Regions from separate parts of the Paenibacillus sp. lzh-N1 genome, predicted to be linked through region 2. Evidence: predicted binding sites of a transcription regulator. Region 2 holds the regulator's gene; the other holds the start of a gene.
What was found. The regulator Rex, encoded in region 2, represses fermentation and respiration genes when NADH is low (regulators of the CRP and FNR family bind a similar motif). The targets are predictions, from matches to a motif close to TTGTGAAATATTTCACAA.
Positions count from the first base shown of each region.

Region 1: the regulator Rex is predicted to act here: its motif matches at 4,167-4,184, upstream of C0638_RS11895 (cytochrome ubiquinol oxidase subunit I).

Region 1 is NZ_CP025696.1:2,641,209-2,647,542, reverse strand. It holds gene cydD (thiol reductant ABC exporter subunit CydD) at 1-1,693, opposite strand, end outside; gene cydB (cytochrome d ubiquinol oxidase subunit II) at 1,693-2,706, opposite strand; gene C0638_RS11895 (cytochrome ubiquinol oxidase subunit I) at 2,693-4,099, opposite strand; gene C0638_RS11890 (response regulator transcription factor) at 4,501-6,150, opposite strand; gene C0638_RS11885 (cache domain-containing sensor histidine kinase) at 6,143-6,334, opposite strand, start outside.
Region 2 is NZ_CP025696.1:4,109,161-4,115,494, forward strand. It holds gene dinG (ATP-dependent DNA helicase DinG) at 1-2,798, shown strand, start outside; gene C0638_RS18635 (redox-sensing transcriptional repressor Rex) at 2,826-3,479, shown strand; gene C0638_RS18640 (amidohydrolase) at 3,466-4,767, shown strand; gene C0638_RS18645 (cell wall elongation regulator TseB-like domain-containing protein) at 4,805-5,329, shown strand; gene C0638_RS18650 (hypothetical protein) at 5,636-6,169, shown strand; gene C0638_RS18655 (AAA family ATPase) at 6,162-6,334, shown strand, end outside.

The DNA of each region.
Region 1 (6,334 bases), 1.5 Mb from region 2:
AATATTCTCCCTTTTGGGCAACTAGTTGCTGATGGGAACCTACCTCTTCCAGACGGCCTTGATTCATCATCCAGACACAGTCCATATCCGGCATCCAATGCAGCCGATGGGTGGCAAGAAACATTCTTTTGTGTTTCAATACGGACAAAATGGTCTGTTTTAACTCCCATTCTGTCTCAATATCCAAATGTGCCGTAGGCTCGTCCAATAAAATGATCGGACGGTTACTAAGCAAAGCCCGCGCCAAGGCAATCCGCTGCGCCTGCCCTCCACTCAATGTCCGACCTGCTTCCCCAATAGGCTCATTCAAACCACCCGGAAGGCCATTCACCAGTTCACGCAGTCCAACCGCGTCAATCGCCCACTCTACCTGCTGGTTGGATGCTTCCGGTTCATAAAAGCGAATATTATCTGCCAAAGTAGCGCTAAACAAGTAAGGATGCTGTGGAATATAGGCAATATGCCGTTGCCATTCAGCTTTGGTATCCGCAGATAATCGGCATCCATTAAGGGTCAGCTCACCTGAAGTTGGGTCAGAAAAGCCGCCAAGCAGACTAAGCAATGTCGTTTTGCCTGCACCGCTCGCTCCGACGATGCCAATCATGTTCATGTGCGGTTCAACACTTGCAGACACATGTTCAAGCCGGGCGGAGCCGTCTTCATTAAGAAAACACACATCGGACAGCTTGAGGATGTCCTGCCCCGTGATGTCTAATCCTTTATCATTAGCTGTCTTCGGCTCTATCGTTTCATCCTCTGCAACGAGAATGGAGCGTATCGCTCCCCAAGCCTCCTTACCGTCCAATGAGGCGTGATAGTCTGATCCCAACTGGCGTATAGGCATAAAATATTCCGGTGCCAGAATAAGCACCGCAAGCGCTGCCTCCAGTCCCACCGAACCACTAATCAGACGCAGCCCCAAGCCTACTGCTACAAAAGCGACCGACAGCATACTGAAAAAATCGAGGGCAAATGAAGAAAGAAACGCTACCCGCAGCGTACGCATCGTTGCCGTACGGTATTGGTCGCTGACCTTCCCTACGGTTTCCCCATGCGCCCGACTGCGTCCCAAAAACCTTAGTGTCTGTAGGCCACGCAACGAATCTGTGAAATGATGTGATAACAGACGATAGGAACGCCACTGCTTGTCTGCCTGCTTTCGCGCCGCCAAGCCGAGTAAAATAAAGAAGCCCACCAGAATCGGCATCGTAGTCGTCAAAATCACACCTGAAATCATATCTAATGTGAAAACATACACAAGCACGAGTAAGGTTACAGCCATCATGTCTATCATACGAGGAATGGATATTTCCAAATAATTGCGAAACCGATCCACACCATCCAGCGCTAGCGTCACCAACTTGCCGCTTCCTTCCTGCGCGGCAAAACCCGGACCCCGCTCGAACAAACGCGCAAGCAGACGCTCCCGTAAGGAAGCGCCTGCTGCTTCGGCGAAACGACCGGCTGTCCGGCGTTGCAGCCAGATCATCGTATGCCTCACTGCAAAAGCCGCGAAAAACAACGCCAGCGATGGCCAAGCCATTACCAGCGGATTTTTATTAAACAAAACCGTTACAGCCTTTGCCAAAAAGATGGCTTGTGCAATTACCGCTGCTCCCTGGAGCAGGGAAAGGGCGGCCAGCAGCAGCATTACTGGCCGAATGCCCTTTAATTCAAACCAGGCTTTATCCATTAGTATTCCAGATGATCCTTCTCACTGAGACGCTTATGGAAAACAAAATAGCTCCACGCCTGATAAGCCAACACAAAGGGTAAAAGCGTTGCTGCAACAATCGTCATGGCTTTCAGTGTGTAATGACTGGAGCTTGCATTATATATCGTCAAATCAAAAGCACTGTTGATCGAGCTCACCATAAATCTTGGGAACAAGCCAACGAATAACGAAACGAAGCTTAGCAAAATGATGACACCTGTCATCCCGAAAGCCCATCCTTCGCGGCGCTGCCTCAGGAAATACCATGTCAGCACATAGGCGAAAATCCCCACCGCAACCGCAACATACATAAAGGGACCGCGACGTGCAAATAAATCCGTTGCAAAATAAGTCCATACCACCATACCAGCAAGTAGAATTCCCAACACCGGAAGAAATTTGGACGCGATCACACGAGCACGATCCCTGACTTCACCAATCGTCCGCAGAGAAATGAACGTCAGCCCGTGCATGAGGCACATTCCGACCACTGTCAGTCCAATCCATACGGTGTATCCATTGAACACATCCAAAAATCCGGCTTTCAAATCCATGTTTTGCTGAATAGGTACACCTTTCACCAAAGCCGCAAAGGCCATACCAAACAGCATCGGCGGCAGGAAGCTGCCAATCAGAATGCAAGTATCCCACGTTCCTGTCCACCCTTTTCCTTCGGCCTTGCCACGGAACTCAAAGGAGACTCCTCGCAAGATCAAACCTAGCAAAATAAACACAAATACCAGATAATATCCGCTGAACATCGTTGCATAAAAATGCGGAAAGGCGGCAAACATCGCACCTGCTGCTGTAATCAGCCACACTTCGTTGGCATCCCAGAATGGACCAATCGTATTGATCATCAAACGTTTTTGTTGGTCATTACGCGGCACTAATCCTGTTGCCATCCCCACGCCAAAATCAAAGCCCTCTAGAAAAAAGAAGCCTGTAAACAACACTGCGATCAATAAGAACCATAAATCATTTAACGACAATGCTGTCACCTCCTTGAGCAAATGGATCATGAATGACTGTATGCTGATGCGGCTCAATATCTGGGCCTTTACGAGCGGTGCGAGCAAACAGGAATGCCAGTACACCCGTTAAAATGAGATACAGCGTCGTAAATGCAATCAGGGAGAACAGCACTTCTCCTGCTACAACGGTAGGTGAAACAGAATCTTTCGTTTGAAGCAAGCCAAACACAGTCCACGGCTGACGTCCCATTTCTGTCATGATCCAGCCTGCTGTATTCCCAATGAACGGGAGCGATATCCCCCACAGCATAAGGCGGAAGAACCAACGATGTGAGCCCTCCAATTTTTGTCGAAAACTCAGGTAAGCTCCGTACAGAGCAAGTGCAATCATGGCACATCCTGCCGCAATCATAATGCGGAAGCTCCAGAAGGTCGTACGGACAGGCGGAATATAATCACCTGGACCGTAGGTCTTTTCATACTGTGCTTGAAGTTCCTTCATACCAGGCACAGAGCCAGAAAACTTGCTATACGACAGAAAGCTCAGTGCAAACGGAACCTTAATCTCAAAGGTATTTTCCTGCTTATCAGGATCAATATTTGCAATAACCGTCCAAGGCGCCGGATCGCCGCTGTCTCCCCACAGAGCTTCACTGGCTGCCATCTTCATGGGCTGTGTTTTGATCAAATATTGAGCCTGTCCATGACCAAACAAAGGAATAGCAATGGCACAGATTAATGCAACAATAATGCTCAATTTAAAAGAAGGTTTAAAAAAGTCCATATTCTTTTTATGCATTAGCTTCCAAGCACTAATACCTGCTACGAGAAAAGCGCCGGTTGCAATGGCAGCAAAAATGGTGTGAGGATACTCCCACAAAAGCTGCTCGTTCGTTAACAAGGCAGCAAAATCCTGCATTTCTGCCCGGCCATTTACAACCCCATATCCTACGGGACGTTGCATGAATGAATTGGCAGCCAAAATCCACAAAGCCGAGAGCATCGTACCGATCGCTACTAGCCACATGCAAATTAAATGGACAGTTTTGGATAATCTTTCCCAGCCGAACACCCATAGACCGATAAAGGTCGATTCCAGGAAAAATGCGAGCAATGCTTCAATGGCTAGCGGTGTACCAAATACATCACCGACAAAACGGGAAAAGTCCGACCAATTCATTCCGAACTGGAACTCCTGCAAAATCCCGGTGACTACCCCTAGCGCAAAGTTAATCAGCAGAAATGTCCCCCAGAATTGAGCCATTTTTTTGTACAAATCCTTTTTCTTGATAACATACATAGTCTCCATAATTGCCACCAACAATGACAATCCAATGGAGATCGGCACATAAACAAAATGAAGAATCGTAGTGGTTGCAAACTGCAACCGTGCCAAATCCAATACGTCCATGATGCTGCTCCTCCCCTGTACTTCCCTTAACAATGATTTAATGTTTGTGATCTGAAGTCTTTTGTATTTGTGATTGTATTCACACTCTTACATATGAAACCGTCACTTTTTTAGGAAATGACCCACTCAGCTAACTTGCCATGGTTGCCATAACCGGGCTTCAGATTATCCCCATTATATAGAATAAATTTAAATGAAATAGAATCAAAAATGTGAACATCGTGTCAAAGTTGTGTCATAACGATGGCGTTTTTATGAAAATGCCTTAAAACCCATAATGAATGTGACATTTTCTATTGATCCATCCTTTTTCAACATATAAAAAAAGCCTCTCTTCATTCGAAGGACATACCTCCGACATCTGCAAGAGAGACTTCATAACGTTAAACCTAGGAAATCGATCAACAGCCATCTGTTCCTCCGTTTTTTTGGGTCTGATTACGGTAGGAGGAAGGTGACATACCAACATATTTTTTAAATTTACTATGAAAATAATCTGCATTCGCATATCCCACGCGGCCCGCCACTTGGTGCACCTTAATCCCCTGTGCAAGCAATTCCCTTGCTCGCTCAATCCTTACCTTATCCAGGTAGGCATTAAAGGCCTCGCCTGTATGACTTTTGAACAGTTTGCCCAAATACCCACTATTGTAATTGAACATATCCGCCAGTAACTCCAGTCGCAAATTTTCATCATAATGACCATGTATAAAGTCAATCATTTGCTTCATGATGATCTCCTTGCCACCCGTATCAGTCTGGCCAATCCACTGCAACACATGCTCGAGCGAGTGATCCACCAGCTCGCCCAATGTTGAATAAGCATATACATTGGTAATCAGGTTAGAGTGCTCCTCCAGCACGGTCCGGCTGTGTTCTTGTCCAGCTGCATACTTGTTCAGTGCCAGTGTGAATGTCTGAGCGAATGCCGCCTTGATTGCAGATTCTGTACGATAAATCTGTGGAAATTGGATTTCCATGTCCTTAATGACACGGGTCGCCGCTTTACCATTAGCCATATCCAGCGCATAGTACAGCTTTTCTGCATAACGCATGGGGTCATCCGAGGCCCTGTCAGACGCTTCATCCATTTCAGCATGGACTGTCTCCCATTCATGTAAGTCTTCGGGAAGCATGACTCTTTCTGCTCGGAACAAAAACGTACGCTCCAATAATCGTAACGCCTGCTCAAAAGATCTGGGGATATCGCTAAGAATGTCTACCGGAGCGCCAGCAGCCCCATAGATTTCATTTACCCAAGGCTTTAGTTCCTGTCGCCATGCAGCCAGCAACTGAACAGCATCTTGCTCCGTTTTTAACATGGCAGGAAGCAGTAGGCCCGTATATATTCCAGCCTCAAACACAATGCCTCTATCCTGATCACGACACAATTCCGCTAGCCGCTGCTTTGCTGCCAACTGCCGGGCTTGCCGATCCCAGTCAGGTATACGCAAATCCAGCAGAATCACCTGATAGCTACTCCAGTCCAATGCTGGTAACGCTGGCTGTTGTCCGTGCTTTCCAGCGCCGCTTTGGTGATCAGCTTGCTTGGATGCACGATGGCTGGGTTCTACAGCATCCCGAGGGTGCACTGCATGAACCGGAAACAACAGCGCTTCAATCCAATCGCGCTCATGCGGAGATGGACTCCCCCACTTTCCATCTCCCTTTTCATTCTCAATGCTTTGTCGTACTCGTTTCAGCTCTAACGTCATTTCTTCCTCATCAACCGGCTTCAACAGATAACCATCCACCCCGAATCCCATGGCTTGCCTAGCATAATTAAAGTCTGCATATCCGCTTAAAATGAGAAAGTGAAACGGCTCCCCATTCATTTGGCGTATGCTTTGTATAACCTCCAATCCACTCATCCCAGGCATACGAATATCTACAATGACCAGTTCCGGTCGATGCTCTCCGAACTTTTCCAGAGCCTCGCGTCCGTTCTCTGCCGTATCGACGATGCGAAAGCCACAATCCCCCCAGTCAATAATGGAAGACAGTCCTTCACGAATCGCAGGCTCATCATCTACAATCATCGCTTTATACATTCGACGCTTCCTCCCTTGGTATGGAAAAGTATACGGTTGTTCCTACCTGTAATGCGCTTTCAATATGCAGACCATAACGTTCACCATACATCAATGTCAGACGTTGATGAACATTACGCAGACCAATACTGCTCCCTTCCGGCTCCTCCGTACCCGTGATCCGAGCCAACAAACGGGTCAGTTG
Region 2 (6,334 bases):
ATGATAACAGCATTTCCCGTGTTTACGGCTCTTATGTAAACCCTGGCAGATCTATTCCACCTTTTATCACCGGATTGACCGGAATTACAGATGATGACGTCAAGGATGCACCTGCACTCGAAGAAATGATGATGGAGCTCGTGCCTATGCTGGACGATGTCGTGCTGGTCGGTCATAACGTGGCGTTTGATTTCAATTTTTTGCAAAGCGCTTTGGACCGGTGTGGATATTTACCCTTTAGCGGTAGAATTTTGGATACGATGGATTTTCTGAAAATTATGTTTCCGTCGTTATCTTCTTATCAGTTGGGTTTTGTTTCCTCAGAGTTTGGGCTGGCGCATGACCGCCCTCATCAAGCAGACAGCGACGCGTTGGCTACGGCTGAGGTGTTTTTAAAATGTCTGGGTGAGCTTCAGGCATTACCTCTGATAACGATACAGCGGCTCAGCGATTTGTTCGCAGAGGAAGACAGTGACCTGGGTTGGTTTCTTGACGGCATACGAGAAGAGAAAGAGCTAGACCCTATTCAGGATTTGGAGAAACATCAGTTTTTTCGTCAGCTTGCGCTTAAAGTGGAAGATTGGACCGAACTGGCTACTCCACGAAGAGAAGATGATCCGAATCCACTCTCAGGCGTTTCCTTTGAGGAGTATATGGATGATGTGCGGGACAATTTGCGTTCATCCTTGAGCCAATATGAGGAGCGCGAGGCGCAAACACAAATGATTGAGGGTGTAAATCAAGCCCTGACTCAAGATAAGCATTTGTTGATCGAGGCGGGTACAGGAACAGGGAAGTCCCTAGGCTATTTGCTTCCGTCACTGTACCACAGTGTAAAATATGGGCAGAGGGTCACAGTAAGCACGCATACCATTAATCTGCAGGAGCAATTGCGAGAGCGTGATATTCCGATGCTGACAAAAGTGATTCCGTTCCCGTTCCGGGCTGCCATTTTTAAGGGTCGGGGGCATTATTTGTGTCTGCGTAAGTTTGAACATAAAATAAACAGAAGAGACTTCGCGACACCAAAGGAAGACTTGATTACAGCGGCTCAAATGATTGTCTGGCTGACTCTGACAGAAACCGGTGATGATGAGGAACTAAACCTGAGCAACCGTGGAGGGGATTTCTGGGAAACAGTAGCTAGTGATTCCGAGTCCTGTCTTGGTCGTTCTTGCCCATGGTTCCGCAAATGCTACTATCATCGTGCACGTCATGAAGCAGGAACAGCGGATGTGGTTATAACGAATCACTCCAAGCTGTTCACCGACGTCAAAGCAAGTCACCAGCTATTGCCCAGCTATGAACATCTGGTCATTGATGAAGCACATCATCTAGAGGAAGTAGCCGGTAAGCACCTGGGCATGCATATGAAATATTTCACACTCGTGCATACGCTGACTCGATTGTTCAAGGACAGTAAGAACGGACAATTGCCTTCGTTACGTCAGCAGTTGGCAAAGTCGGGGCATGAGAAGTCGACGGAATGGGCCTCGACCATTGATCAGCTGTACCCACTCGTGTTAGAGGTTAAGGAAACTTGGGACCTGCTAAGCGATAAGTTGTTTGGTATGTTGCCAGAGCGGTCTGATGCCACACCGGGTGAAACGGGGCAATTTTCTTCGCGTCTCAAACCGTCGGCCAAGCCTGCAAAGTGGGATCATGCGGCGGCGTTGGAAAATCAGCTTTATGTAACGTTGAGTGAAATTTTGCGCAAGGGCGACAAGCTGATGCTGGATGTCAAGGAAGAACACGACGATTATGCGGCGGATAGTCTCATTACAGATATCACGGGTCTGCTTAAGGATTTGGCGGGGATTAGGGAAAATTTGCGCTTCTTTATACGACTCGATGATGAAACAACCGTATATTGGCTCGAAGCGAGTGGGCAATTCCGTAGTAAATCATTGCAATTTTATGCAGTGCCCGTCGATGTGAGCCGCCAGTTGAAAGAAATGTTTTTTGACAAAAAAAGAAGTATTATTCTGACATCTGCTACTTTATCGGTAGATAAGTCGTTTCAGTACATGACCGATCAACTCGGCTTGCAGGAGGCAGCGGATCAAGGACGATTAATGACGTCACAGCTCCCATCACCTTTTAATTACAGGGATCAGGTGTTGCTGGTCATTCCGCGAGACTTTCCGAGTGTGAAGGGCAGTGTAGGGGATGCACATTTTGTAGAGATGCTCGTTAGCTCTCTAGGAGCGACTGCCCAGGCGACGCGGGGGAGAATGCTTGTTCTGTTTACTTCCTATCGGATGCTCCGGCAAGTGTATGAGCCACTCAAAGAGGCGTTAGCATCCAGCGATATTACCGTGTTAGGACAAGGTGTAGACAGTGGGAGCCGCAGCAAGCTAACCCGTCGTTTTCAGGAAGCCAAGGCTTCTGTATTGCTGGGAACCAGCAGCTTCTGGGAAGGCGTTGATATTCCAGGGAAGGCTTTGACTTGTCTGGCCATCGTTCGCTTGCCGTTTCAACCGCCCAATCACCCGTTACTGGAGGCAAAAAGCGAGCTGCTGCAGCAGCAGAAGAAGAATCCATTTATGAAGCTGTCTGTACCACAAGCAGTTATTCGCTTCAAACAGGGATTTGGACGATTGGTACGTACAGCGAGCGACCACGGAGTCGTTATCGTTTACGATACGCGTGTGATCGAATCCTATTATGGAAAGCACTTTTTGTACTCGTTACCGGGACCAAAAATGGAGCATATGCCATCGGAGCAAATGGTGCCCCGCATCGCCGAATGGCTCCAATCCGCCCCGGAGACAGAGGCACAACGGACGGACACCTAAAGTCCGTTACAATTAGGGGGAGCAAGTATGAAATCAGATAAAATTTCAGAGGCTGTCGTACGGAGATTACCCGTATATTTACGTTATCTGAATGCACTGCACAAACGGGAGGTGGCTACGGTCTCTTCTCAAGAGCTGGGACAGAGGTTAGATTTAAATCCAGCCCAAATTCGTAAAGATCTTGCCTATTTTGGCGATTTTGGTCGGAAGGGTATCGGTTACGATGTTTCTTATCTAATTGAGAAAATACGCCATATCCTGAAAATCGACCAGCAAATTAATGTGGTATTGGTCGGAGCGGGTAATCTGGGTCAAGCCCTATCAAACTATAACGCTTATTTAAAAGACAATATGAAGATTGTGGCGGTATTTGATGCGTTCCCGGATAAGGTTGGGACCAGAATCAATACCTTAGTCGTTCAGCCGATGGATGAATTGGAAACGACTGTAAAAGAAAAAAATATTCGAATCGGGATTATTACTGTACCTGATTTTGAGGCACAACACGTAGCTGATAGGCTCATTGAGAGTGGAATTGGAGCGATTTTAAACTTTGCACCTATCATTCTCAAGGCACCGGCTAACATTCGGATACATGCCACAGACTTTACAACTGATTTGCTTAGCCTCGCTTATTACCTGGAGGACGGAAAGGAAGAAGCACAATATGACAGTGAATAAATGGATGATTAAAAACGGTTCTTTTGCCGTGAATGGACCTGAAGCTGGGGTAATCCATGGTTTTATGATTGTGGAGGATAGCCGTATTACTTACATTGGCGAGACTCTGCCTCCGGGTGAGGAAGAGACGGAAGCAATCGACGGTAACGGGTTATTGTTTTTGCCTGGTCTGATTAATACTCATGGTCATGCGGCGATGTCTCTGCTGCGAGGGTATGGAGATGACTTGGCACTTCAAGTCTGGCTTCAGGAAAAAATGTGGCCTATGGAAGCCAAGTTTACATCTACGGATGTGTATTGGGGAACATCCTTGTCAGTGCTGGAAATGCTGAAAGGTGGAACCACAACTTTCCTGGATATGTACGATCATATGGATGAGGTGGCACGTGTAGCTGAAGAGTCGGGCATCCGTGCAAGTTTGATGCGTGGAGCCATTGGACTCTGTTCAGAAGAAGAACAGCGGATCAAGCTGGCTGAGGCCGTGACTTTTGCCCGTAACTGGCATGGAAAAGCAGACGGACGTATCACAACGATGATGTCTCCGCATGCCCCATACACATGCCCGCCAGCGTTTATTGAGAAATTTGTTCAAGCAGCACATGATCTCGATTTACCATTGCATACGCACATGTCCGAGACGATCGCCGAAGTTGAGCAAAACGTACGCGACTACGGTTTGCGTCCAGTTGCACACTTAGATAAGCTTGGCTTTTTCTCCCGCCCTTCACTTGTTGCCCACGGCGTACACTTGAACGACGAAGAGATAGCTTTATTAGCGGAACGAGGTGTGGCGGTTTCACATAATCCAGGCAGCAACTTGAAGCTGGCAAGTGGTGTAGCTAGAGTGCCTGAATTGCTGCGTGCAGGAGTTACTGTTTCTCTTGGAACAGACGGTCCTGCCAGCAATAATAACCTGGATATGTTCGAGGAAATGCGTCTGGCGGCACTCATTCACAAGGGAGTATCTGGCGACCCAACAGCAGTTCCTGCAAATGAAGCACTGCGTCTGGCAACAGAGTATGGTGCAAAGTCGATTGGTTTAAAAGAAGTAGGAACGCTGGCAGCAGGCAACAAGGCTGACTTTATCGCGCTAGATCTGAATCAGGCCCATTTCTTGCCGCGTACAGATCTTATTTCCCATGCCGTATACTCTGCAAGTGCCAAAGACGTGGCTCATGTGTGGGTAGACGGTCGACAGGTTGTGAAAAACGGCGAATGCCTGACGATGGACGAGGAACGTATCAAACATGAGGCACAAGCCGCCTTTGAAGGGCTGCTGTCGCGCTAATTCAGGTGTCACATCCCCTTAGAGAGGAAGCACAGGTTTGAAAAATAAGAAGAAATGGATAGCGGTCGCCATTTTGGCCGTAATACTGATTCTGGTCAGCATTTTCTGGTATTATTCCTATGTTACTCAAGACCAGGTGGCTGAGAAAAATGCCGCTATCATTAAGGCCAAGCAATCAGGTGGTCTGGTTAGCACGACTCAGACATGGAAGTCTGTGTGGGATCAGATATATTGGGTGGTTCAAGGAAAAAACGCACAGAATGAAAATATAATGGTGTGGGTCCCTTTTCAAAAAATGGAAGGACAACCTAACGTACCTGTCGCAGATCCAAGCGGTGTTCATACCGAGCTGATGAAAAACGGAGTCGACGAGCAAAAAATGACAGCGATAATTCAGCAGCAACTTCCAAATGCAAAAATTGTAAGGCTCCAACCGAGTGTGTTCAATGGCGAATATGTATGGCAACTGTTTTACGATGATGAAAGCCATCACAACTATACCTTTTACCGTTTCTCAGATGGAGCATCGACGGGGATAAAGTATACTTTGCCTAATTACTAGCGTGTTATGGGAGTAGTGATGATGGTGAAAGCAATGTATTGTTAAAAGAATAACTGATTGAAGTTGAAAAGACGTAAATGCGATTTAAATCGTATTTACGTCTTTTTTTGCTGCTACGAAAATCACAACTCCTCCACACATTGCCTTCGATATTAGATTCACGTTATGATATACTATATTTTATAAGTGATAGACAAAAATGATAGAAAAATGAGTTGCTGATCTCTATAAGATCATGCAATTTGGTTGTTTGTTGACATTCGTCCCGTTTCTTCTGGGTTTTACATTTTGAGAGGAGGATGTTGTTTGAAATTGCGTGCAGTTCCTATTGTTGTGGCGGCCGTTGTGGCAGCCTTGTTGATGTTTGGGGGATGGTTCATTTACCGTCAGGTTACAATGCAAAGTCCTCTGGAAAAACTGGTATCTCAATATCCAGGCGTGACAAGCGCTCAAATAGATATTAAACAGGATCAGGTCGTATTGAAACTAGATCTCAAACCGCAGGCGGATGTGGCCGGATTGGTTGATGTGGTTAAGCAAAAAGGGCAATCCATCATTGGCAGCCGTACCATTAAGCTGGATATCGCAGATCGTTCCAATTCAGCACTGAATCAATGGTGGTCTGAGGCTATGTTTCCTGTAGCCGAAGCGATGGAAAATAAAAAGTATACTCAAATTTCATCTACAGTTGAGCAGATGAAAAAGAAAAAAGCAGGTATCAAGGCTGATACCGATATGGATTCAAACAATGTCTATATCCGACTCAGCGAAGGCAATGCGACTAAGTTTATCGTTTTGCCACGTCAATCTCAGCAAATGGGGGTATGGCCTAATGCCTAGATGGATCAAGGAAATATTAATCGGTATTGTGCCGGTGACCATTATATTTCTCGTTTTTATTGGGGTGAATATTATCCCTCTTCTGGTTGCGGGCGTGATGCTCAGCGGCTTGTTAATGCTCATGCATGCTCGTGGCGGCTTGGCCGTAGGTGCCGGGCAAGAGCG